3 regions of the Dietzia sp. Die43 genome follow, and region 3 is predicted to be linked to each of the others. Evidence: riboswitches for the same ligand, from Rfam matches in the RefSeq annotation. Region 3 holds a riboswitch; each other region holds the start of a gene.
What was found. A riboswitch is a leader RNA that binds a small molecule or an ion and turns the genes downstream of it on or off. The one in region 3 is predicted to bind thiamine pyrophosphate.
Positions count from the first base shown of each region.

Region 1: linked by a shared signal. The riboswitch ahead of thiC (phosphomethylpyrimidine synthase ThiC) and the one ahead of NR111_RS10305 (ABC transporter ATP-binding protein) in region 3 are both predicted to bind thiamine pyrophosphate.
Region 2: linked by a shared signal. The riboswitch ahead of NR111_RS06715 (3-oxoacyl-ACP reductase) and the one ahead of NR111_RS10305 (ABC transporter ATP-binding protein) in region 3 are both predicted to bind thiamine pyrophosphate.

Region 1 is NZ_JALJRF010000016.1:865-8,702, forward strand. Features, by position in the region: gene NR111_RS13795 (DUF1707 domain-containing protein) at 1-418, opposite strand, end outside; gene NR111_RS13800 (ABC transporter ATP-binding protein) at 506-1,420, shown strand; gene NR111_RS13805 (ABC transporter permease) at 1,417-2,181, shown strand; gene thiC (phosphomethylpyrimidine synthase ThiC) at 2,272-3,978, opposite strand; TPP riboswitch at 3,976-4,090, opposite strand; gene NR111_RS13815 (GNAT family N-acetyltransferase) at 4,166-4,462, shown strand; gene NR111_RS13820 (CD225/dispanin family protein) at 4,589-5,098, shown strand; gene NR111_RS13825 (CoA-binding protein) at 5,118-5,534, opposite strand; gene ppk2 (polyphosphate kinase 2) at 5,765-6,658, opposite strand; gene NR111_RS13835 (exodeoxyribonuclease III) at 6,662-7,462, opposite strand; gene NR111_RS13840 (GNAT family N-acetyltransferase) at 7,519-7,838, opposite strand, start outside.
Region 2 is NZ_JALJRF010000006.1:89,690-97,527, forward strand. Features, by position in the region: gene NR111_RS06680 (NDMA-dependent alcohol dehydrogenase) at 1-723, shown strand, start outside; gene NR111_RS06685 (hypothetical protein) at 1,318-1,479, opposite strand; gene NR111_RS06690 (hypothetical protein) at 1,573-1,890, shown strand; gene NR111_RS06695 (SDR family oxidoreductase) at 2,064-3,002, opposite strand; gene NR111_RS06700 (hypothetical protein) at 3,138-3,362, shown strand; gene NR111_RS06705 (hypothetical protein) at 3,436-3,906, opposite strand; gene NR111_RS06710 (hypothetical protein) at 3,911-4,276, opposite strand; gene NR111_RS06715 (3-oxoacyl-ACP reductase) at 4,316-5,080, opposite strand; TPP riboswitch at 5,172-5,269, opposite strand; gene NR111_RS06720 (GMC oxidoreductase) at 5,359-7,005, shown strand; gene NR111_RS06725 (hypothetical protein) at 7,002-7,457, shown strand; gene fgd (glucose-6-phosphate dehydrogenase (coenzyme-F420)) at 7,507-7,838, opposite strand, start outside.
Region 3 is NZ_JALJRF010000010.1:110,577-118,414, reverse strand. Features, by position in the region: gene NR111_RS10325 (cysteine hydrolase family protein) at 1-480, opposite strand, end outside; gene NR111_RS10320 (GlxA family transcriptional regulator) at 599-1,552, shown strand; gene NR111_RS10315 (ABC transporter substrate-binding protein) at 1,672-2,727, opposite strand; gene NR111_RS10310 (ABC transporter permease) at 2,724-3,503, opposite strand; gene NR111_RS10305 (ABC transporter ATP-binding protein) at 3,500-4,288, opposite strand; TPP riboswitch at 4,322-4,419, opposite strand; tRNA gene NR111_RS10300 (tRNA-Arg) at 4,559-4,631, opposite strand; gene NR111_RS10295 (cytochrome c oxidase assembly protein) at 4,741-6,771, shown strand; gene NR111_RS10290 (single-stranded DNA-binding protein) at 6,941-7,480, shown strand; gene ettA (energy-dependent translational throttle protein EttA) at 7,606-7,838, shown strand, end outside.

The DNA.
Region 1 (7,838 bases), on a different contig from region 3:
TCTCGTGGGACTGCAACGAGGCGCCACGCAGGTCGATCTCGATGCCGCCCATCAGCGCGAACGCGGTGTGCACGGAGGGAAGGGTCCACGTCCCCTTGCGTTCGACTCCGCCCATGATCGCCAGCGACGAGGCGGGCCCGCTGGCCCCGGTGACGCGACGCGCCGGGGCCCCATGTGGCCGGGCCGCGGGCGTCGAGTCGTGCTCGTGGTGGACGACGGGCAGGTCGTGTGTTAGCTCGATCAGTTCGGACCGGAAGCGTGCGGCGTACGCCCGCGACGTCCGGTCGTCGAATTCCGCGAGCGTGAGCCTCCCCTCCGAGAAGGATTCCTGGAGGAGCCTGGCGGTGGCGTCGCGCTCGGCGTCGGAGGCGCGGACCGACGGCAGATGGCGATCCGGCTCGGGCGTGGCGTCATCCATGGTCACGAGCCTAGTACTGCACTACCTGTACGCGGGCTGAGTAGGTGGACGCACGCTGCCCGCGCCCCGGCAGGCAGACTGGGGACCATGATCGAGGTACGGAATCTCACCAAGCGCTTCGGAGCCTCCACCGCCGTGGACGACCTCAGCTTCGAGGTCCGTCCCGGCGTCGTCACCGGATTCCTCGGCCCGAACGGCGCCGGGAAGTCCACGACGATGCGGATGATGGTCGGTCTCGACACCCCCACGTCCGGGCAGGCACTGATCAACGGCACCCCGTACCGCGAGTTGGATCGCCCCGCCCACAAGGTGGGCTGTCTGCTCGACGCGTCCTGGACCCACGCCAACCGTTCCGCTGGCGCGCACCTGAGGATGGTCGCCGCGGCGGGCGGGGTGGCCCCGGGCCGCGTCGACGAGGTGCTCGGCCTGGTCGGCCTCACCGACGTCGCCGGCCGCAAGGTCGGGGGCTACTCGCTCGGCATGCGCCAGCGACTCGGTCTGGCCACCGCCATGCTCGGCGACCCCGAGGTCCTGCTGTTCGACGAGCCCGTCAACGGTCTCGACCCCGAGGGCATCCTGTGGATCCGCCGTTTCATGCACGCACGCGCCGCCGAGGGCCGCACCGTGCTCGTCTCCTCGCACCTGCTGTCGGAGATGGCGCAGACCGCCCAGGACCTCGTCGTGATCGGCCGCGGCAAGCTGCGCGCGCAGACCTCCGTCGAGGAGTTCCTGGACGCCGCCACGTCCTCGGTGGTGTTGCGCACCCCGCACGTCGACGAGTTCACCGCCGCCGCGCGCGATGAGGGCATCGAGGCCACGTTCGACGCGGAACAGGGTGTCTTCCTTATTCAGAATCTCCGCGCGCCGCAGGTCGGCGATGTCGCCGCCAGCCTGGGGATCACCGTCCACGAACTGCACGAGAAGCGGGCGTCGCTGGAGGAGGCCTTCATGGCCCTCACCGACCAGGACGTCGAGTACCACGGTCAGGAGTCCACCCGATGAATCAGCTGAAGTCCGAGTGGATCAAGGTCACCACCACCAAGAGCGCCTACTGGCTGTACGCGATCGGCATCGGCCTGGCGGTGGTACTCGCAGTGGTCATCGGCCAGTTCGAGCAGCCCGCCACAGGGGACCCGATGGCCGGTGCGCCCGGCGGCGGCAGCGACCCGCTGTTCGCGATCCTCGGCGTCAGTGCGTTCACCGTCCTGCTGGCGTGGATCGCCGCGATCGTCGGCGTGACCGGCGAGTACCGATATCACACCATCAAGGCCACGTTCCTGACGACGCCGTCGCGCTGGCCTGCCATCGTGGCCAAGACCGCCCTGTTCACGGTGCTCTCGATGGTGGTCACGGCCGTCGCGGTGGTCCTGGCGCTCCTCGTGGCCGGGGCGCTCTCCGGCAACGAGGGCTGGACCCCGTTCTCCGGAGACGGGCTGACCTACCTGTGGCGCTTCCCCGTCTACGCCGCACTGGGGACGATCGCGGTCACGGGCCTGGCGTACATCATGCGCAACGCCGCCGGCACGATCTCCCTGTTCCTCGTGTGGATACTGGCCCTCGAGGGCATGGTCTCGTTGATCCCGCGGGTCGGCGAGGACATCGCCGCCTGGATGCCGTTCGCCAACGGTGACTTCTGGACCCAGGGAGAGAGCGTCCGCGGGTACATCACGTGGGGCGAGTGGCCGGCGTTCGCCTGGTTCGCGGCCGTGTGCGTGGCCCTCTGGGTCGTCGGGGTGCTGATGACACTGCGCCGGGACGCCTGAGCTCGGTCGGCCGATCCGACCTACTGAGCACCGACGTCCCCGCCCGTCGGGCGCGGTGGGGACCGGCGCGGCCCTCGCCTCCGGTGAGAACTACGACTCGGTGATCGGCAGGTAGACGCGGCCACCGAGTTCGGAGAATTCGGCCGACTTCTCCGCCATCCCCGCCTCGATCGCCTCCACCGTTTCCATCCCGTGCTCCGCGGCGTAGTCGCGGATGTCCTGGGAGATGCGCATCGAGCAGAACTTCGGACCGCACATCGAGCAGAAGTGCGCGGTCTTCGCCGGCTCCGCGGGCAGCGTCGCGTCGTGGTACGCCAGGGCGGTGTCCGGGTCGAGGGCCAGGGCGAACTGGTCCCGCCAACGGAACTCGAACCGGGCGGTACTCAGCGCGTCATCGCGGGCCTGCGCGCCGGGATGTTCCTTGGCCAGGTCCGCCGAGTGCGCGGCGATCTTGTACGTGATCACGCCGGTCTTGACGTCGTCCCGGTCGGGCAGGCCTAGGTGCTCTTTGGGCGTGACGTAACACAGCATCGCCGTGCCTGCCTCGGCGATGCGGGCTGCACCGATCGCGGACGTGATGTGGTCGTAGCCCGGCGCGATGTCCGTGGCGAGGGGGCCCAGCGTGTAGAACGGGGCCTCCTCGCACCACTCCTCCTCGAGGCGCACGTTCTCCACGATCTTGTCCATCGGCACGTGACCGGGTCCCTCGATCATCACCTGCACGCCGTGGCTCTTGGCGATCCCGGTGAGCTCCCCGAGCGTGCGCAGTTCGGCGAACTGGGCCTCGTCGTTGGCGTCGGCGATCGACCCCGGCCGCAGACCGTCGCCGAGGGAGAACGTCACGTCGTAGCGGGCGAGGATCTCGCACAGTTCCTCGAAGTGGGTGTAGAGGAACGACTCGCGGTGGTGCGCCAGGCACCACGCCGCCATGATCGAACCGCCACGCGACACGATGCCGGTGACCCGCTTGGCCGCCAGCGGGACATAGCGCAACAGCACGCCGGCATGGACGGTCATGTAATCCACGCCCTGTTCGCACTGTTCGATGACGGTGTCGCGGTACAACTCCCAGGTCAGACGGGTCGGGTCGCCGCCCACCTTCTCCAGTGCCTGGTAGATGGGCACGGTGCCCACGGGGACGGGGGAGTTGCGCAAGATCCACTCGCGCGTCTCGTGGATGTCCCGGCCGGTGGACAGGTCCATGATGGTGTCCGCGCCCCAACGGGCAGCCCACACCATTTTCTCGACCTCCTCGGCGATCGAACTGGTGACCGCCGAGTTGCCGATGTTGGCGTTGATCTTGGTGAGGAAGCGCTTGCCGATGATCATCGGCTCGCTCTCCGGATGGCGGTGGTTGGCCGGGATGACCGCTCGACCGGCGGCGACCTCCGAACGCACCACCTCGACATCGATCCCCTCCCGCACCGCGATGAACCGCATCTCGGGGGTCGTCAGCCCCGCCCGCGCCCAGGCCAACTGCGTCCGGACGGGAGTGGGGTTGTCCGGCGAGGCGGGGACGGGCCTGAGGTGGGACCACTCGCGGCGGGTCGGCGGGAGGCCCGCGCCCAGGTCATGGCAGTCGGCCGGGTCCGCGTACGCGGTATATGGGCCGGAGGTGTCGTAGACGTCGAACGTCGTGCCGTCGGTGAGCGCGATCCGGCGCACGGGTACGCGCTGGCCGTCACCGGACTCACCGGGCACCTCGAGATGAGCCTTACTGCTGGAATGGATGGGGCCGCACGTCACGGCGTCGATCGGGGTGCCGTCGGTGCCGTCGGCGAATAAAGCTGTGCCCATGGTGTTTCCTGATCTCCCTACGCCGGCATGATCCGGACAGGTTCTACGGTCGACGACCCGGCTGGTCGTCCTCTCAGCCCGCGCATCGAAGCGGACTCCCGTGTGGATGAGTATGTGATTGTGCAGGGGCGAGCGTAACCCGACGAGTAGCATCGCGGGTGGAACACGCCCTGCAGAAGGAGTTCTGATGTCCCCTGTAACGTCGCTCAAGCTGGTCCACAACACCGATAGAGACCGCTTCGAACTGTGGGACAGCGAGACCTTCATGGGTCTCATTGGTTACGAAAAGGACGGCGACGTCTACATCCTGCTCCATACCGTGATCGAGGAGCGGTACGGCCAGCAGGGAATCGCTCGCCTGCTGGTCAGCCTGGTCCTCACCCGCATGCGGCTCGATGAGCTCAAGATCCGGCCGGTCTGCAGCTATGTGCGGCGGTTCCTCGTTCGCTTCCCGGAATATCAGCTCCTGGTCGCCCAGCCGTGACAGGCGCCGGGCGGTGACCGTGGCCCGCGGTGACCATTGTCAGCCGGCCGACGAGCGGCGGAGAAGGGGCCGGGAGAGCGGGACGTAGTCTGACCCCAGACGACCAGCTACCCGGAGAGGACTCCCATGACCTACCCGCCCCAGGGGAACACTGCCGACGGCGACTCGACCGGTGGCGACGATGCGAGTCGGGGCTCCTACAGCCAGAACCCGTACGGCCAGGGCACATACGGACAGAGTCCGTACAGCCAGGGCTCGTACGGACAGACCGACTACGGCGCGCAGACCCCGACCGGCTACGGCGCGCAGACCCCGACCGGCTACGGCGCGCAGACCCCGTCCTTTGCCGGGGCGGGCGGGTACGGGACCACCTCGGGAGCTCACCCCGGCCCGCCGTCGAACGTCGGCTGGGCGGTCGCGTCGATCCTGTTCTTCTGGCCGCTGTCTTTCGTCGCGATGACCCGCGCGCTGGACGTCTACCCGCTGTGGGCCGCCGGTCGCCACGCCGAAGCCGAGGCCGCCAGCGCGACCGCCAAGAAGCTCGGCATGATCTCACTGGGGATCGTGGCAGTCCTCATCGTGTTGTACTTCATCTTCATCTTCGCGATGGTGGGACTGGCCTCGAGCGGCTTCTAGACCGGGCCGGGTCCGCGGTTCAGGCCAGGCCCAGACGAGGGGCTTCGATCGCGGGGCACGCGTCCATCACCACGTCCAGCCCGGCATCCTTCGCGCGCTGCGCCGCAGCCTCGTCGACCACGCCCAGCTGCAGCCACACCGCCTTGGCTCCCTTGGCTATCGCATCGTCCACCACGCCGCCCGCGAGCTGCGAGTTGACGAACACGTCGACCACATCGATCTCACCGGGAACGGACGCGAGATCCGGGTAGCCCTGCTGACCGTGCACGGTCTCGGCCTTTGGATGGACCGGCACGATCTCATGTCCCAGGTCGCGGACGTAGGCGGCTATCCCGTACGCGGTGCGCGCGGAGTTGTTGGACAGGCCGGCGACGGCCCAGCGGCCCTTCTCGGTGAGCAAGCGCGTGATGACGGCGGGGTCATTGGAATGGCTCATACCCAGTTCAAGGCCCCCCGCCGCCCAGACATTCCCCGCGCGGCTCCGCCAGGCCTGTGCGCGGGGGCCTTCCTTAGCAGGCTCAGTCAGTCCCCGACGGGTTCTGTGCGCGAGGCCCTCCTTCGCGGGCTCAGTCAGTCCCCGACGGGTTCTGTGCGCGAGGCCCTCCTTCGCGGGCTCAGTCAGTCCCCGACGGGTTCTGTGCGCGGGGCCCTCCTTCGCGGGCTCAGTCAGTCCCCGACGGCGTCCTTGCCGCGTCGGACGATCTTCGGGTCCGGGTCGAACACCACCTGGGGGTCCTTGTCCGGGTAGTCGAACTGGTTCAGGAAGTAGCGCATCGCGTTGATGCGGGCCCGCTTCTTGTCGTTGGACTTGATGGTGATCCACGGGGCCCATTCGGTGTCCGTCCGACGGAACATCTCCTCCTTGGCCTCCGTGTACTCGTCCCACTTGCCGAGGGACTGCAGATCCATGGGCGAGAGCTTCCACCGACGGACCGGGTCAAGTTGCCGGATCGCGAACCGGGTCTTCTGCTCCTCGCGGGTGACCGAGAACCAGAACTTGGTCAGACCGACCCCGGACTCGACCAGCATCTTCTCGAACATGGGCGCCTGCTCCATGAACGTCTCGTACTGGGAATCGGTGCAGAAGCCCATCACCCGCTCCACGCCGGCGCGGTTGTACCAGGAGCGGTCGAACAGCACGAGCTCGCCGCGGCTGGGCAGATGGGCCACGTACCGCTGGAAGTACCACTGGTACATCTCGGTCTCGGTCGGCTTGACCAGCGCGACGACCCGGGCCTGCCGGACGTTGATGTACTCGCTGAACCGCTTGATCGTCCCGCCCTTGCCGGCGGCGTCGCGGCCCTCGAACACGATCACCTGCCGGTGCCCGGTCTCGGCCTGCCAGTTCTGGAACTTCAGCAGCTCGATCTGCAGCAGGTACTTCTCGACCTCGTACTGGTTGCGGTCCAGTCGCTCGTCGTACGGGTAGTTCTCCCGCCAGGTGTCGACGGCCCGGCCGTGGATGTCGATGAGATCCGGGTCCTCGCCGTGGTCGTCGCGGACCGTGAACCCCTCGGCGCGCAGGCGGTCGATGTAGCGCCGAAGCTGGAACGTGGACATGGCTCAGTCGAGGTCCACGACGACGGGCGCGTGGTCGGAGGCGCCCTTGCCCTTGCGCTCCTCGCGGTCGATGGACGCCCCGGTCACGCGGGCGGCCAGGGCGGGGGAGTGCAGCTGGAAGTCGATCCGCATGCCCTTGCGCTTGGGGAAGCTGAGTCCGGTGTAGTCCCAGTAGGTGTAGACGCCGGGCCCGGGGGTGTGTTCGCGGGTGACCTCGCGGAAGCCGGCGCCGTCGAACGCGGCGAACGCGAGCCGCTCGGGTCCGGAGGTGTGGGTCTTGCCCTCGAAGACCTCCGGGTCCCACACGTCCTCGTCGAGCGGCGCGACGTTCCAGTCACCCACGAGGGCGATCTGGGCGGCGGAGTCGGCGGCCAACTCGGCGGCGGCGTGGTCACGCAGGCGGGCCAGCCACTCCAGCTTGTACGTGTAGTGCGGGTCGCCCAGCTCACGGCCGTTGGGGACGTAGAGGCTGTACACGCGGACGCCGTCGCAGACCGCCGAGATGGCGCGGGCCTCCGGGTCCTGCGAGACCTCGGGATCCTTGTGGAAGCCGGGCATGTCGTCGAAGCCCAGACGCACGTCCTCGAGCCCCACCCGGGAGGCCACGGCGACCCCGTTCCACTGGCTCAGCCCGTGGTGGGCGACCTCGTACCCGAGCTCACGGAACGCGTCTTCGGGGAACTGCTCGTCCTTGCACTTGGTCTCCTGCATCGCCAGGACGTCGACGTCGGACCGTTCGAGCCACGCGAGCACGCGGTCTTTCCGGGCGCGGATCGAGTTCACATTCCAGGTGGCCAGGCGCATGCGCCCGAGTGTATTGCCCTCCGCGCGGTGGTGTCACCGTGGGAGCGGCGCCCGTGTCAATCGACGACGACGAGGTGGCGCAGCGAATGGTGCGGCTGCAGTCCCAGCTTGGCCCACAGGCCACGACCGGCGGAGTTGTCCGCGAACACGTGCAGGTGACATTCCTGCGCGCCGAGGCCCAGTCCCCACTCCACGAGCGAGCCGGTGACCACCTCGGCCAGGCCGCGGCGGCGGTGGGCGTCCGCGGTCTGCACGCAGGACACCGCGACCCGCGGGTGGCCGTCGGGTCCGGCGGTGACGGCGCCGCGGGCGATCGCGGCCAGGTCCCCGTCCTCCTCGAGTCGGGCGAACACCGCGTGGCCGCCGGGGCCGGGTT
Region 2 (7,838 bases), on a different contig from region 3:
GGTGCCATGTGCATGCTCGGGACGTTCTCCGAGCGTTCGGTGATCTCGCAGCACTCGGTGGTCAAGGTCGACGACTGGCTGCCGCTCGACAAGGCTGTCCTGGTGGGTTGCGGCGTGCCGTCGGGCTGGGGCACCGCCACCTACGCCGGCAACGTGCGCCAGGGCGACACCGTGGTGATCTACGGCATCGGCGGCCTGGGCATCAACGCCGTCCAGGGCGCCGTCCACTCCGGTGCCCGCCACGTCGTCGTGGTGGATCCCGTTCAGTTCAAGCGCGACGAGGCGTTGAAGTTCGGCGCCACCCACGCCTTCGCCGACGCCGCCGAGGCCCACGCCGAGGTCGAGAAGCTGACCTGGGGTCAGATGGCGGACCAGGCGCTCATCCTGGTGGGCACCGTCGACGAGCAGGTCGTCTCGAGCGCGTTCGACGTGATCGGCAAGGGCGGCACGGTGGTGATCACCGGCCTGGGCAACATGACGGACAAGACCGTCCAGGTCAGCGGCACCATGATGGCCCTGTTCGGGAAGACCATCACAGGCACCCTGTTCGGTTCCGCCAACCCGCAGTACGACATCGTCAAGCTCCTGCGCCTGTACGACGAGGGCAAGCTCAAGCTGGACGAACTCATCACCACGACCTACACGCTCGACCAGGTGAACGAGGGCTACCAGGACCTGCAGGACGGCAAGATCATGCGCGGGGTGATCATCCACGACACCTGATCCGTCGCCGGCAGCCGTCCCGACAACTCCGCCCGCAGCCGCGCGCAATCACTGCAGCCGCTCACGAAATTTCGTGGGCGGCTGCAGTGATTGCGCGCGGTTGTCCGCCGAGGAGTGGTCCGAAGCTGCCAAAGCCTGAATTCCACAGGGCCGAGTTCTCCACAGATCCCGGCCGCCGGCCTTGTTCGCAGGCCGGATTCACCGGGGGCCCCTGGCACCGTTGCCGCCATGACTCCAGCGATCCCGTTTCTCACGGGGCAACCATTCACCACGGCAGAGGCGACCCGGGCGGGATTGTCGCACCGCGCACTCACTGCCGCGGTCTCTGCAGGAAGCCTGATCAGGAGCAGGCACGGGTGGTTTCATGTGCCCGTAGCCGGTGAGTCCCGGAAGGTCTCCGCCGTCAGGTCCTCCAGGATCGCGCTAGCGGAGGGACCTGCTGGGGCACTGATCAGCCACCACACGGCAGCGGAGCTTCACGGCCTCCCCCTCGTCAGAACCCGGACCCAGGGCGTCCACCTGACGGTCGGCCGGCCCGCCGGAGGACGCAAGACCCCTCACGTCCAGATCCATACCTCTCCGGGGAGTTCCCTGTCAGCCACCGAGGTCGACGGCATCCCCGTCACGACCGTTGATCGGACGATCATCGACCTTGCCCGGACTGCAGGCTTCGACGCGGGTGTCTGCGCGGCAGACCATGCGCTGCGCCTGAAGTTGGTCACGCGGGCTTCCCTGGTGAACGAGCTCGAACTTCACCGCGGCCGCACCGGTGTCGCGATTGCCCGAGAGGCTATCGATTTTGCGGACCCGCTCGCGGAGAGCCCCGGTGAATCGCTCTCGCGCTGCGTCATGAGATCCCTGCGTGCGATTCCGGCGCCTCGACTGCAGCACCGATACCTCTCCGAGGAGGGGCAGGTCATCGCCCGCACCGACTTCTCCTGGGGAGACGGCACACTGGCCGGGGAGTTCGACGGCAGGATCAAGTACTCCGGCCGCGCCGGCAACAGCGCGGACCCGAGCGAGGTGGTGTGGCTCGAGAAGCAGCGCGAGGACCAGCTGAGGGATCTCGGCGTGGTGGTGATCCGCTGGGTCTGGCACGACCTGTTCAAGCCCGTCCGGTTCGAGCGACTGCTGCTCGGCGGGCTCCGACGAGCGCACCTCCTCTGACCTGACCACAGCCGACCTCACGAACCGGCCCGCAGCGCACCTCACGGCATCCGCGCGCAACCACTGCAACCGCTGACGAATTTTCGTGCGCGGCTGCACCGTCCGCGCGCGGATGCTGAGGCGGCTGGACACGGCAGGCGGCTGAACCCGGCGTGCGGCTGCGCCGAGTCGGCTCAGGGCGTGGGCGCCCCGCCCGTCACCGAGAGGGTGTTGCCGGTAGTATACGACGACTCCTCGGAGGCCAGATACACGTACGCGCCGGCCATCTCCACGGGCTGGCCGGGCCTGCCGAGCGGATTCTTCTGCCCGAAGTACGGGAGCTTCTCCGGCTTCTGCCCGCCGGTGACCTGCAACGCGGTCCAGAACGGCCCGGGCGCGACGGCGTTGACGCGGATTCCCCGGGGCGCGAGCTGCTGCGCCAACGCCTTGGACATCGTGTTGACCGCAGCGCGAGAGGTCGCGTAGTCCACGAGGCCCGGCGACGGAGTGTAGGCCTGGACAGACGAGGTGAAGATGACGCTCGCACCGGGCTGCAGGTGGCCGAGCGCTTCCTGCATCATCCAGAACGGGGCGGAGATGTTGACGTTCATCGTCTCGGCCCACTGCTCGGAGGTCAAGTCCTCGAGGTTCTCCACGTACGTCTGCCGGGCGGCGTTGAGCACCAGCACGTCGATCCCGCCGAGCCCGGCGACGGCGTCGCGGACGATCCCCCGCGCGACCTCCTCGTCGCCGACATCGCCGGGGAGCAGCACGCATGTCCGCCCGGCCTCCCGGACCAGTCGCGCGACCTCGTCGGCGTCGGACTGTTCGGATGGCAGGTAGCCGATCGCGACATCCGCGCCCTCGCGGGCATACGCGATCGCCACCGCCCGGCCGATCCCCGAGTCGCCTCCGGTGATGAGCGCCCGCCGACCGGTGAGGCGACCGTGGCCGACGTACGACGTCTCGCCGTGATCCGCGGGCGGGTCGAGCTCCGACGCGAGCCCCGGAACGGGCTGCGACTGCAGCGGAATCTCCACCTCGTACTTGGAGGTGGGATCGACCAGCACCGCGTCGTCGGGCTGGACGGCGTCGGGCTGCTCGGAGGGTGAAGCGGTGGGGTCGGTGCTCACGTGTGGGCCTCCTGGATCGTGTGGCTGCATCGACCGTACGCCCCGCCGCGCGACCACCCGTCCGGATGCGAGGTCGTGCCGAATCCCCCACACTGCGGAAGAGAACTCAACTTCCCTCGAGACGAAGGAGCAAGCATGCCCCGTTACCGCGTGATTGACCCCGAGCAGAACGTGATCGACGAGAAGGAGTTCGGCGACGACACCAAGGCCTACGACTGGTTCAAGACGGTCGAGGTCCCGGACGACGCGCTCGGTTACGCCATGGAGGTCGACATGGACGGCAAGTGGACACGCTTCGAGATCAACGACGGCGGCACCAACACCTCCCCCGCGGCCGACGAGGGCACCGGCATCGCCTGAGCCCGCCCCCGCGGACAGCGTCACTCCGCCTCGCCCATCCCCACTTCTCGTGGGGGGAGCGGGGCGGAGTCGCTCATTTCGACCGCCCCGCGCGGTGGAGGTGGCCGCGGATGGCGAGCATCATCGAATCCATCCGCGCGGCCTCGTCGAGCAGTTCCGCGACGGTGGCCGGCGCGGTCGAGCGACTGTCCAGGCAGGCGGTGTTGGCCCGCTCCAACAACCCGGCGAAGTCCGGATCGGCATCGAGGTGGTCTCTGACCTCGGGGTACGCGCCCTCCAGCGGGGTGTCGATCCCCAGCGTGAACCGGATCTCGTACCAGCGGTCGAGGGTTTGCGTCAGCGCTTCCAGCGCCAGGAGGTGGGTCCGCCGGGCCGAGTCCACCGCCCGCTCGGCGGTGAGCTGCACCGGGTCGGCCCCGAGTCTGAGCCGTCGGCGGCGGGACAGGTCCTCCAGCCCGGCGCGGACCAGCCATCCGGTCGCCGCGACCCAGGCCGCGAGCCCGGCGATCACGATGAGTAGCAGTAACGCGAGGATGAGCGGCACGACATCACCCCCCGCCCAGTGCGCGCAGGACGAGCGTCAGCGGGACGGACAGGAGCACCGCCGCCGAGATCCCGGCCCCGATCAGTTTCCCCACGCCCGTCCAGCGCAACTCCGCGCACTCCGCAGCGAGTGCAGCGGGTGACAGGGGTGACGCGAGACGCCCGGCCGCTGCCGCGTGCGCCTCCGCGACCGTCGGCCAGGTCGCCGGGACGTGGGCGTGGGGGTCGCTTCCGAGTTCCTCGGCGACGACGAGCGCCCGCTGCTGATCCCATTCGGCCAGCCGCTGGTCGAGTTCGTACACCGCCGCCTCGGCCGCCTCGATCCGCCGCCCCTCGGCGGTTCGCGGGGAGGTGACCGACGGCAGTTCCATACCTCCAGCTTCCACCACCCGAGCTGGGCCGGGCAAGGGTCAGCCCTTGACCAGCCCGCCGTCCACGATGAGGTTCTGTCCGGTCACGGCCCGTGCCCACGGGGAGGCGAAGAACAACACCGCGTCGGCGAGTTCGGCCGGGGTGATCACCCGTCGCAGCGGGGTGCCGGAGGCGATGATGTCGAACACCTCTTCAGGTGTAGCGGCGCTGGCGTCGGTGGTGCGCAGCAGGCCGCCCGAGACCATGTTGACCGTGATGCCGTCCGGCCCCAGATCCGTGGCCAGGGTCCGGGTGAGCGAGAGTGCGGCGGCCTTGGCGGCGGTGTAGTCGTGATACGGCACCACCGGGTGCTGGAACAGGTTGGTGCCGATGTTCACGATCCGCCCGAACCCTGCCTCGCGCATCCCCGGCAGTGCGGCCTGGGTGGTGGCGAGGGTGGCCTTGACCGCGCCGCGCAGCTGCGAGTCGAAGTCCTCCCAGGTCAGGGTTTCCGGCCGCAGCCGGACGTCGCCGTTGAACCGGAAGTCGACCAGTGCGTTGTTGACCACCGTGCTGATCGGCCGACCGAAGTGGGCGCGGGCCGCGTCGAAGAGGGTGCGGACCTCGTCGTCGTCGGTCACGTCGGCGCGTAGTGCGACGGCGCGGCCGGAGCCGAGCTCACGGACGAGGTCGGCGGCGGCTGCCTCGCTGCGTCGGTAGTTGACGACGACGAGGGCACCCTCGCGGGAGAAGGCGCGGATGATCTCCACGCCGAGTCCGCGGGCGCCGCCGGTGACCAGGACGACCTGCTCGTTGATACGCATCTCCACTCGCTTCCCGGTGGTTCCTCACAGAGAAACGCGATGCTCACCCGCCCGCCCCGCGGCGACCGCACCTGCGAGGCGACGCCGCCCGGGGCGACGCACACGACATTCCTCCGCTGGAACTACCCAGTTCAGGTTCGACGGGTGTGATCTCAGCTGCCCGGACGGGCGGCACCCCGTGTCGCCGCCCACCCTAGGTCACACGGGTCACGGTCGGGATTGGAGCCGGCCGGCCCGATCCGCCCCGAACACCTGGACAACCGTCCTAGAATCGGCGTATGGCCCCCGGCCCGCCTCGCGACCCGCGCCTTTCCGACACCGCTGATGTCATCGTGATCGGCAGTGGTTTCGGCGGCGCGGTCTCGGCCCTTCGGCTGGCCGAGCAGGGGCGTTCGGTCCTGGTGCTCGAACAGGGTCGTCGTCACTCCCCCGCCGATCTCCTCGCCGCCCGCACCGACCCGCGAAAGTACCTGTGGATGCCCGAGCTGGGACTCAAGGGCTTCTTCTGGCAGCGGGTCCTGCGGCATGTGGGGATCATCGGCGGCGCGGGCGTGGGCGGCGGCAGCATCGTGTGGGCCGGCGTGCTGCTCGAACCAAAGGACGAGTTCTTCACCGACCCGGCCTGGCCCGCGGTCGCCGACGGGTGGCGCGCCCAGCTGGCCGAGCACTACCGCACCGCCGCCCGCATGCTGGGCCGCGAGACGACCCGTTTCACCGGCGAGATGGACCGGCACCTCGAGGCCACCGCCGAGGCGATGGGTGCCGGCGGGACGTATGGCCCGACGCCGATGGCGATCTGGTTCGGCGCCCCCGGCGAGGAGGGCGAGACCGTGCCGGACCCGTTCTTCGGCGGCGAGGGGCCCGATCGCACGGGGTGCCGGCTCTGCGGCGCATGCCTGGTCGGTTGCCCGTACGGCAGCAAGAACACCCTCGACCTCAACTACCTGTGGCTGGCCGAGGGCCGCGGCGCCCGGATCCGCCCGGACACGAAGGTCGACACGATCGCCGAACGCGCCGGCGGCGGATACGAGGTCCGCACCGCGGGCGGCCAGACGCTCCGCGCGGCCGAGGTGGTGGTGGCGGCCGGCGTGCTGGGCACGGTCGAACTGCTGTTCCGCTCCCGCGAGCAGGGCCTCCTCCCCCGCGTCTCCACCAGGCTCGGCGAGGGTGTGCGCACCAACTCCGAGGCCATCACCGCGGTCCTGGCCGACGACCCCGACGCCGATCTCACCCGCGGCCCCACCATCTCCAGCGAGTTCTACCCCGACGCGGCCACGCATGTCACCCAGAACCGATACGTCGGCGGCTGGCACATGCGATTGCAGCTCGGCCCACTGGTCGACGGCGCAGACCCGGCCCGACGCAGGCGCGCGACCCTGGCCGCCCTCGCACGACACCCGCTCCGCCAGCTGCGGCTGATGACCGCCCGGCACTTCATCGAGCGCCTGAGCGTGTTCACGGTGATGCAGAACGTGGAGAACGAGATCCGGCTGGTGTTCGACCGCTCCCCTGTCACGCCGTGGCGGCGGGTCCTGCGGTCGCGCACCGGCGACGGCGCCCCGCCCCCCAGCTATCTGCCGCAGGCCAACGAGGTCGCGCGGCGGTTCGCCGAGTCGGTGGGCGGCCGGCCCCTCAACCTGCTACTGGAGAGCGTGGGCGGCAAGTCGATCACCGCGCACGTGCTCGGCGGGGCCGGGATGGGCACCGATGCCTCCGACGGTGTGATCGACACGGACCACCAGGTCTTCGGGCATCCGGGCCTGTACGTGGTGGACGGGTCGTCAATCCCGGCGAACGTCGGCGTCAACCCGAGCCTGACCATCACCGCCATGGCCGAACGGTTCGCCGCCCGCTACCGGGCCCGCCGCGCCGCCCCCACCACCGCGTCCCCCACCACCGCGTCCCTGTCGAACGGAGCTCCGTGACCACCGCCCTGCCGACCTCTCTCGGCCGACTGCGGGCCCTGTTCTCGCAGGCCACACCGCCGACCGACCTGCCCGCCCCCGGCGACTACCTCGTCACGTTCGTCGGCCCCGCCCCGCTGAGGGTGGTGGCACCGCGCGCGATCGCCCTCGGCGGCATGCCGGGCTGGCAGGGCAAGCGTTTCGCCCCCGGGGGCGGCGCGATGAACCTGGTCGACGACGACGAGGGCCGCCCGCCACGGGAGACCCTGCCGATGCGGATGACGCTGGAGTCCTCGTGGCTCGACGGCGGTCAGGTGATCGTCTGCTCGTACGGCGCCTCGAGCCCGGTGCCGTGGCGCTGGGTGCGGGACGAATTCCGGCCGCTCGACGACCGGCGCCTGATCGGCCTGACCTTCGCGGGCGGGCCCTGGTCGCGGGTCGCGGCGGCTCCGCTGCTGCTCACCCGGGCCTAAGCGCGGGGTGGGCGGCCGGGCGGGCGGGTCACCTGCCCGCCCGCGGTGCCTACGCGAGGCGACGCAGTCGCGGTTCGAGGTCGGATGTGAACAGGTCGAGGAAGCGTTTCTGGTCGTGGCCGGGGGCGTGGAAGACCAGGTGGTTGAGGCCCGCGTCAACGTATTTCTTGACCTGCTCGACGGCCTCGTCGGGGTCTGAGGCGACGATCCACCGCTTGGCGACCTGCTCGATGGGCAGCTCGTCGGCCAGGCGTTCCATCTCGCGCGCGGAGTCCACCGAGTGCTTCTGCTCCGGGGTCAGGGACAGCGGGGCCCAGAAGCGGCAGTTCTCCAGCGCGGCGGCCGGGTCGGGGTCGTAGGAGATCTTGATCTCGATCATCC
Region 3 (7,838 bases):
CTGTGCCGGGACCGACCCGGCGGAGTTGGAGATGTGGATCGCACCGGTGGCGTCGGAGAGGACCTCCACGGCGATGCCCAGCGGTTCCGCGGTCACGGCGGTGCCGAGAATGCAGTTGTTGGTCATGTAGCCGACGAGCGTCACCCGGTCGACGCCCTGCTCCCGAAGCCAGTCGACCAGCCCGGTGCCGTCGAAGACGCTGGCATAACTCTTGGTCACGCGCTTCCACTGCGGCTGGAGGCGGCTCTCGAGGTCCGCGTGCAGGGACCACCCGGCGCTGCCGTTCGCGAACACCGGAGCGCCCTCCGGCAGGTCGTGCTGGACGACCACCACGGGCATGCCGGCCTCGCTCGCCGCGTCGACCGCACGGACGATCTGGGCGAGCGACTCGTCACGGGGTGGGTACTGGATCTCGAGCGGACCGTCGAAGTACTCCTGCTGTACGTCGACGACGATCAACGCGCGATTCTGCGAACTCATGTGGATCCTCCGGATAGGCGGTACGGCCGGGAACTCGGCCGTTACCCCGATCCTCGCGGACCGACTGCGCTACCGTGAGCGGCACAAAGGAACACTTTCGATGGAAATGGGCCAACCTGTGCGTATCGCCGTTCACGTCTTCGACGGCATCACGATGTTCCACCTCGCGGCGCCCCTCCTCGTCTTCGGCGAGGTGACCCGGCTCGGACTCGCGGACGGGTGGCAGGTCGACACCTGGAGCACAGACGGCGGAGACGTCAACACCGCCGAGGGGATCGTGCTCGGCGACCTCGACGGGCCCGCGACGGCGGAGCAGGCCGACATACTGGTTTTCCCCTCATGGTCTCCGGAACTCCCCGACCGGGATCCGTGCCTGTTATCGATCGTGCGTGGCGCCCATTCCCGGGGCAGCCTGGTGGCGGGGTTGTGCCTCGGTGCCTATCCCGTGGTCGCGAGCGGAGTGCTGGACGGTCGTACCGTCGTCACCCACTGGGAGGGTGCGGCGGAGCTCGCCCTGCGGTACCCGGCGGTCGACGTCCGCTCGTCCGACCTGTACATCGACCACGGGGATGTGATCACCTCCGCGGGGACGGCCGCCTCGCTCGACGCGTGCGTCCACATCGTCCGATCCCGGCTCGGTGCCGCGAAGGCCGCCGTGCTGGCCCGCAGGATCGTGGTGGCGCCGCACCGCGAGGGTGACCAGGCGCAGTACGTGGAACTGCCGGTGCCCGACGGGGGAGACGACGGGGAGATCGGGGAGACGATCGACTGGGCGCTGGCCAATCTCGACCGGCCGCTCTCGGTGGACGACCTCGCCGGACACGCCTGCATGAGCAGACGCAGCTTCGCCCGGAAGTTCCGGGCGACCACCGGCGCGAGCCCCGGGCGATGGGTGCTGTCGCGCCGGCTCGACCACGCGCGGACGCTGCTCGAGACCACGACCCGCTCGATCGAGGACATCGCCCGCGACTGTGGGTTCGGCAGCGCGGTGACGTTCCGGCAGAACTTCGACAGGAAGTACTCGACGACACCGTCGTCCTACCGCGCCCGGTTCGGGGAGGCGCAGGAGTGAGTTCCACCAGGCCCGTCGCCCCGGACCATGCGGACGCGTCCCGACCGGTAGGAACGGCGCCTGCCCGGTGCGGAACGCGGCCGCAGACGTCATGGCCACGATCTGCGTGACCAGACCATCTAGCCGCCGGACAGGGGCAGGTAGTCGTTGGTCATGGCTGCGGCGCCGTCGACCTCGGTCTCCAGCAGTCCGTTGCCATGCATCCACGACGCGTAGGCCGCCCAGTCCCGGGCTGTCTGCCGCCCGAAATCCTCCTCGGGTAGAAGCGCCAGCGTGGCGTCGATCATCTTCTCCAGCATGTCGGGCTCGTAGGAGCCCTCGGTCACCGGGGTGAGGGACTCGAGGGCAATCCGGCGGTCCGCCAACGCGGCCTGCTGCCCGGCCTCGGTTCCGGTGAGGAAGTCGCCCACGCGCTCGGCATAGTCGGCGTCGCCGGCGAGCCGGTTCGGGTTCGCGATGATCACCAATTCCGCGTAGTCGGGCACCCCGAGTTCGGTGACCGGCATGATCTCGACATCGCCCCGGGCGCCGAGTTCCACGCCTTCGATGTTGCGGAACGCCCCGAAGATCGCGTCCACCTGGTCGGTGAGCAGCGACTGGTTGAGACTCTGCTGCACATTGGGGGTGGATATCGAGTCAGGATCGATTCCGGCCTCACGGGCGATGAAGTCGAGGGTCGGTTCCTGGGAGGCCAGCCCCGACAACCCCACGGTCTTGCCCTCCAGATCGGCTGCGGAGGTGATGCCGGACTCCGTCCTGGCGATCAGGGAGGTCAAGGACGTCGGGATCAGTGCCGCGACCGAGATCACGTCGAGTCCCTGTTCGAGGGCGATGAGCGTGTCGGGCTCGTAGGAGATGGCCAGGTCGACCCGCCCCAGGGACACCTCCCGGGCGGCGTCGGCCGTGTTGGACGGCGTCGTGAACGTCACGTCCACGCCGGCGTCGGCGTAGGTGCCGGTGTGCTGCGCGGTGTACAGGGCCACATGGTCGGGATTGGGGCTCCAGTCGAGCAGAACACTGACTGGGGCGGCGCCGGTCTCGCCTGGCTCGGCGTTGTCCGAGGATGCCTGGCAGCCGGTCAGAGCCACCGCGGCTGCGGCCACCATCGCGAGCATGCGGGCGCCGGGGCGCGTGAGAGTCCGGCGTCGGATCCTGCTGGGTCGTGTTTCCGTCATGATGGGTTCCTTTCCCGGGTGGGTGTGTTCCACGGGCAGATCAGGCGTTCGAGCATGGTCACGCTGGCGAGGAGGACGCTGGACATGATCGTCAGCACCGCCACCTGGGCAAAGACGAAATCGGTCTGGAGCCGGGGGATCGCCTGGAGCATGAGGTAGCCCAGGCCGTTGGTGGAGCCGGTGTACTCGGCGAAGACGGCGGCCACCGGCGCGAAGGTGACCGAGACGCGCAGCCCGGCGAAGCCGCGAGGCGCGGCGAAGGGCAGACGCACCCGCCAGAAGAGCGACCACCTGGTGGCGTGCAGACTCCGCAGGGTGTCGATCATCCGGGCGTCGACCGAGCGGATTCCGGAGAGGAGATTGAGGGCGACCGGGAAGAAGCACAGCAGGGCCACCACGATGACCTTCGGCGCCATGCCGTAGCCGAGGGAGATCGTCAACAGTGGGCCTATCACGATGACCGGGATGGCCTGGGAGGCGACCAGCAGGGGGGTCATGGCCTGACCGACGGCGGGCACGAATCCGCTGATGACGACCACGGTCACCGCGACGACCACTCCGAGGACCACCCCGACGACGGTCTCCGTGGCGGTCAGCAATGTGGCCGAGCCCAGCCGGTCGGGCCAGGTGGATACGAGCGAGTCGAGCACGGCGAGGGGTGAGGGAATGACGTACTCGGGCACGAGCTCGAGCGTGGTGACCGTGATCCACGCGGCGAGGACCAGCAGGAGCGTGACGCAGGCAGGGCCGGCGGAGCGGAGGAATCGCACGGTCATGGGGCGGTGCCGCCTCCGGTCAGGTGGGATTCCCGGGCCAGTGCCCGGAGCACTTCCCTGCGGGCTGCCGCGAACGCCTCGTCGCCGAGGAGGACCTCTCGGGGGCGGTCGTCGCCGAACCATCCCGGCCAGGTGCGGACCACACGCGCCGGGGCGTCGGCCTGGTCTCGTGCCAACAGGACCACGCGTTCGGCGAGGAGCAGCGCCTCATCGACGTCGTGCGTGACCATGACGAGGCTGGCCGAGGTGTGGGTGATGGTGTCGCGGAGCCACTGCTGGACCTCCGCACGGGTGATCGCGTCGAGCGCACCGAGCGGCTCGTCGGCCAGCAGCACGGGTTTGCGCGCCAGCAGAGCCCGCGCGAGAGCGGCGCGCTGGCGCATGCCCGCGCTGAGGGCTGAGGGACGGGCATCGGACCAGGCGCCCAGTCCCACACGGTCCAGCATGCGCTGGGCCTCGGATCGGGCCACGCGCCGGCGCACTCGTTGGTTGCGGAGACTGATCGCGACGTTGTCGAGCAGGGACAGCCAGGGCAACAGGCTGTCGCCCTGGGGCATCAACGCGCAGGTCTCCAGGCGTCGTGCGGGCCGGCGGTCATCGAGGACGGCGGCGGTCCCGGTGGTCGGTTCGACGAGGCCGGCGATCACCGACAGCAGCGTCGACTTACCGCATCCGCTGCGTCCGACAACGGCGATGTGCTCGCCTACCGGAACGGACAGGTTGAGGTCTGCGAGAACCGGGCGGAGCGCGCCCGGATAGGTGTGTCCCAATCCATTTAACGCCACTGCCGTGGTTCCTGGGCGGCTCACGAAAGCCCATGCCAGCGCATCTGACATCCCTCCGCTCGTGTGAACGAGTTCAGGTTCAGCGGGTGTGATCTCAGCCCCGTTCGGTAGGGGCACCCCGTGTCATCGAAGCTGATCTTGCGAATCAGCTCGAAGTCCGAACGTACCACCGGCACGTCTCGGGATCTGATGTGCGTCCATGGCTGGAGCGAGGCGCGGGCGGGCCGCCGTCAGTGGAGAGCGGATTGCCGGCCCGTGTCGGCGTGAGTGCGCCCCCGAGAGGATTCGAACCCCTGACCAGCCGGGTAGAAACCGGATGCTCTATCCACTGAGCTACGGAGGCCTGGCGACGCGCGCGTGGGGCGTCGCCGGGAGAATGGTAACCGATCCGGGGGGTGGGTCCGACAGTGGCGAATCGGCCCGGGGGCGCCGCGGTTCCTACGATGGTGGTCATGACGTCGTCGAAGACCGCCCCCGCCACCGCCGGGCGGTTCGGAACCCGCAACATCGTCGCCCTGGTACTGCTCCTGGCGGCGGTGGCGGCCGCGGTGGTGATCCCACTGTCGGCCATGTCCGCCGAGGTGGCGCTCGAGCTGGTGGGCGTGCCCGATCCGGGTCCGCTCACCACGGCCGGCCTCCCGGCGCTCCGGTCGATCGCCGAGCTCCTCGCCGCCGTGGCCGTGGGGGCGGCGCTGTTCGCGGCGTTCTTCACCCCGCCGCAGAAGGACAAGACCCTCGACGTCGACGGCTACCGCATGCAGCAGATCTCGTCGTGGGCGAACATCGCCTGGGCGATCGCCGCGGCACTGCTCATCCCGCTGACCCTGTCGGACGTCTCCGGGCGCACTTTCCTCCAGTCGCTCCCGCCGGGCCAGTGGTTGGTCGCGATCAACCAGATCGACATCGCGTCCTCGTGGCGGTGGGCCGCGATCATCGCGCTGGTCGCCGGGATCGGGCAGCGACTCACGCTGAGCTGGCGCTGGTCGGTCATCTGGCTCGGCGTCACCGCCCTCTCGCTGCTTCCGGTGGCGGCCACGGGCCACGCGTCCGGCAGCACCGCGCACGACCTGGCCACCAACTCGCTGATGATCCACCTGTTCGGCGCCGCGTTCTACGTGGGTGGGCTCATCGCGCTGATCATCCACACGTGGCGCGGCGGCTCGCGCGTCGCCCTGGCCCTGCGCCGCTACTCGGTGGTGGCGACGGTCGCGATCGTCGCCCTCGGGTTCACGGGCGTGATCAACGCGCTCGTCCGCCTGCACCCGGGTGACCTTCTCACCTCCACCTACGGATTGCTGGTCGTGTCCAAGGCGTTGGCGCTGTGCCTGTTGGCGCTGTTCGGTCTGGCGATCCGCCGCCGGATCATCGTCAAGATCGAGTCGACGGGGGCCAATGCGCCGGTCGACCGGCCCACGCTGCTGCGGATCATCGTGGTGGAGGCCGTCGTCATGGCCGGCACGCTGGGTCTGTCGGTCTCGCTCGGCCGTACCCCGCCGCCGGCGCCGCTGTACGTGCCCACGAGGCAGGAGGCGCTACTGGGCTTCGAGCTGCCCGGGCCTTTCGCGTTCGGAACGGTCTTCGGCACCTGGCGCTTCGACCTGGTCCTGGGGCTGGCCGCGGTGATCCTGCTCGGCCTGTACCTCTGGGGCCTGGTGCGCCTGCGCCGCCGCGGGGACGCCTGGCCCCTGAGCCGCACCGCGTTCTGGGTGGCGGGCTGCGTGATCCTCTTCCTCACCACCAGTTCCGGCATGGGGATGTACATGATGGCCGACTTCGCCAGCCACATGGTGGGCCACATGCTCATCTCGATGCTGGTGCCGGTCCTCCTCGCGCTCGGCGGCCCGTTCACACTGGCCCTGCGCGCACTCCCGGCCGCCGGCCGCGGCAACCCGCCCGGGCCCCGCGAGTGGCTGGTCGAGTTCATCAACAACCCGCTCTCGCACTTCCTCACCCACCCGATCGTGGCGTCGGTGCAGTTCGTGGCCGGTTTCTACCTCATCTACTTCGGCGGGTTCTATCAGACGTTGGCCTCGGAGCACCTGGGCCACATGTTCATGAACGTGCACTTCCTCATCAGCGGCTACCTGTTCTACTGGGTGATCATCGGCGTGGACGCCGCGCCGCGGCACTTCTCGCCGATGTACAAGCTCATGGTCCTGCTGAGTTCGCTGCCCTTCCACGCGTTCTTCGGCATCCTGCTCATGAACACCAAGACCGTGCTGGCCGAGCCCTGGTATTCGGGCATCGGCCTGCCGTGGATCCCGGATCTGCTGCAGAGCCAGCAGGTCGGCGGTGGCGTCGCGTGGGCAGCGGGGGAGATCCCGCTGGTGATCGTCATGCTGGCCCTGGCGTGGCAGTGGTACCAGAGCGACATGCGCGAGGCGCGGCGCGGCGAGCGGCAGGCCGACCGCGACGACGATGCCGAGCTCAAGGCCTACAACGAGATGCTCCGGGAGATGTCCCGCGCCGACCGCCGGCCCTGAGACCGAACACCTCGTCGTCGTCACAGGCGCCGGTTCTCCACACCCCCCGCCCCCCTCCACAGGGCGGCCACCGCGGGCGGTGGGAACGAGGGGTGACGACGACGAGGTGAGGCACGCTGCAAGTCACGAGGCCGACGCACGGTCGGCCGAACGTGACAGGAGTGAGCCCATGAACGAGACCCACACGACCGTCCGCGGAACCGTGATCACCGACCCCACCACCCGGAGGGTGGGCGACGACCAGGTCTTCACCTTCCGGGTGGCCAGTAACAGCCGCTACCAGGACCGGCTCACCGGCGAGTGGAAGACCGGCGGCACGCTGTACTTCTCGGCCAACTGCTGGGGACGCCTCGGGCAACGGGCGTCCGGCGCGCTGTGCAAGGGCGACGGCGTGATCCTGCACGGCCGGCTGCTCACCAACGAGTACGAACGCGACGGTCGCATCATGCGCGACCTGGAGATGCGGGTCAGCGCCGTGGGGCCCGACCTGTCCCGCATGGACGTCACCGTGCGCCGCGCCAGGACGGACGCGCCGGCCGAGGGGGCCGGCGTCGACGGGGCGGGTGTCGACGGGGCGGGCGTCGACGAGGGCGGCCTGCGGGGAGCGGCCGAGGACTCCGACGCCATGGCGCTCGGGTCGCTGGACCCGGATGAGCCGGGGTCCGAGCAGAGCGAGGCGGACGAGTTCGTGGGGGCGGCCGGCGCCTGATGCTCCCGGGGGTGGGGCCGGCGTCCGCCGCGGACGCCGGGGCCGCGGGCGGACACGTAACATGGGGGTCGTGCCCGCGGCCGACCCGCGGCGAAGTGAACTGTCTGCGCAGGTGAGAGGGTAGAATGGCCGAGTTTATCTACACGATGAAGAAGGTACGCAAGGCGCACGGGGACAAGGTGATCCTCGACGACGTCACGATGTCCTTCTATCCCGGTGCGAAGATCGGCGTCGTGGGCCCCAACGGCGCCGGCAAGTCCTCCATCCTCAAGATCATGGCCGGGATCGACCAGCCCTCCAACGGCGAGGCGTTCCTCGATCCCGAGGCGACCGTCGGCATCCTGCTGCAGGAGCCGGA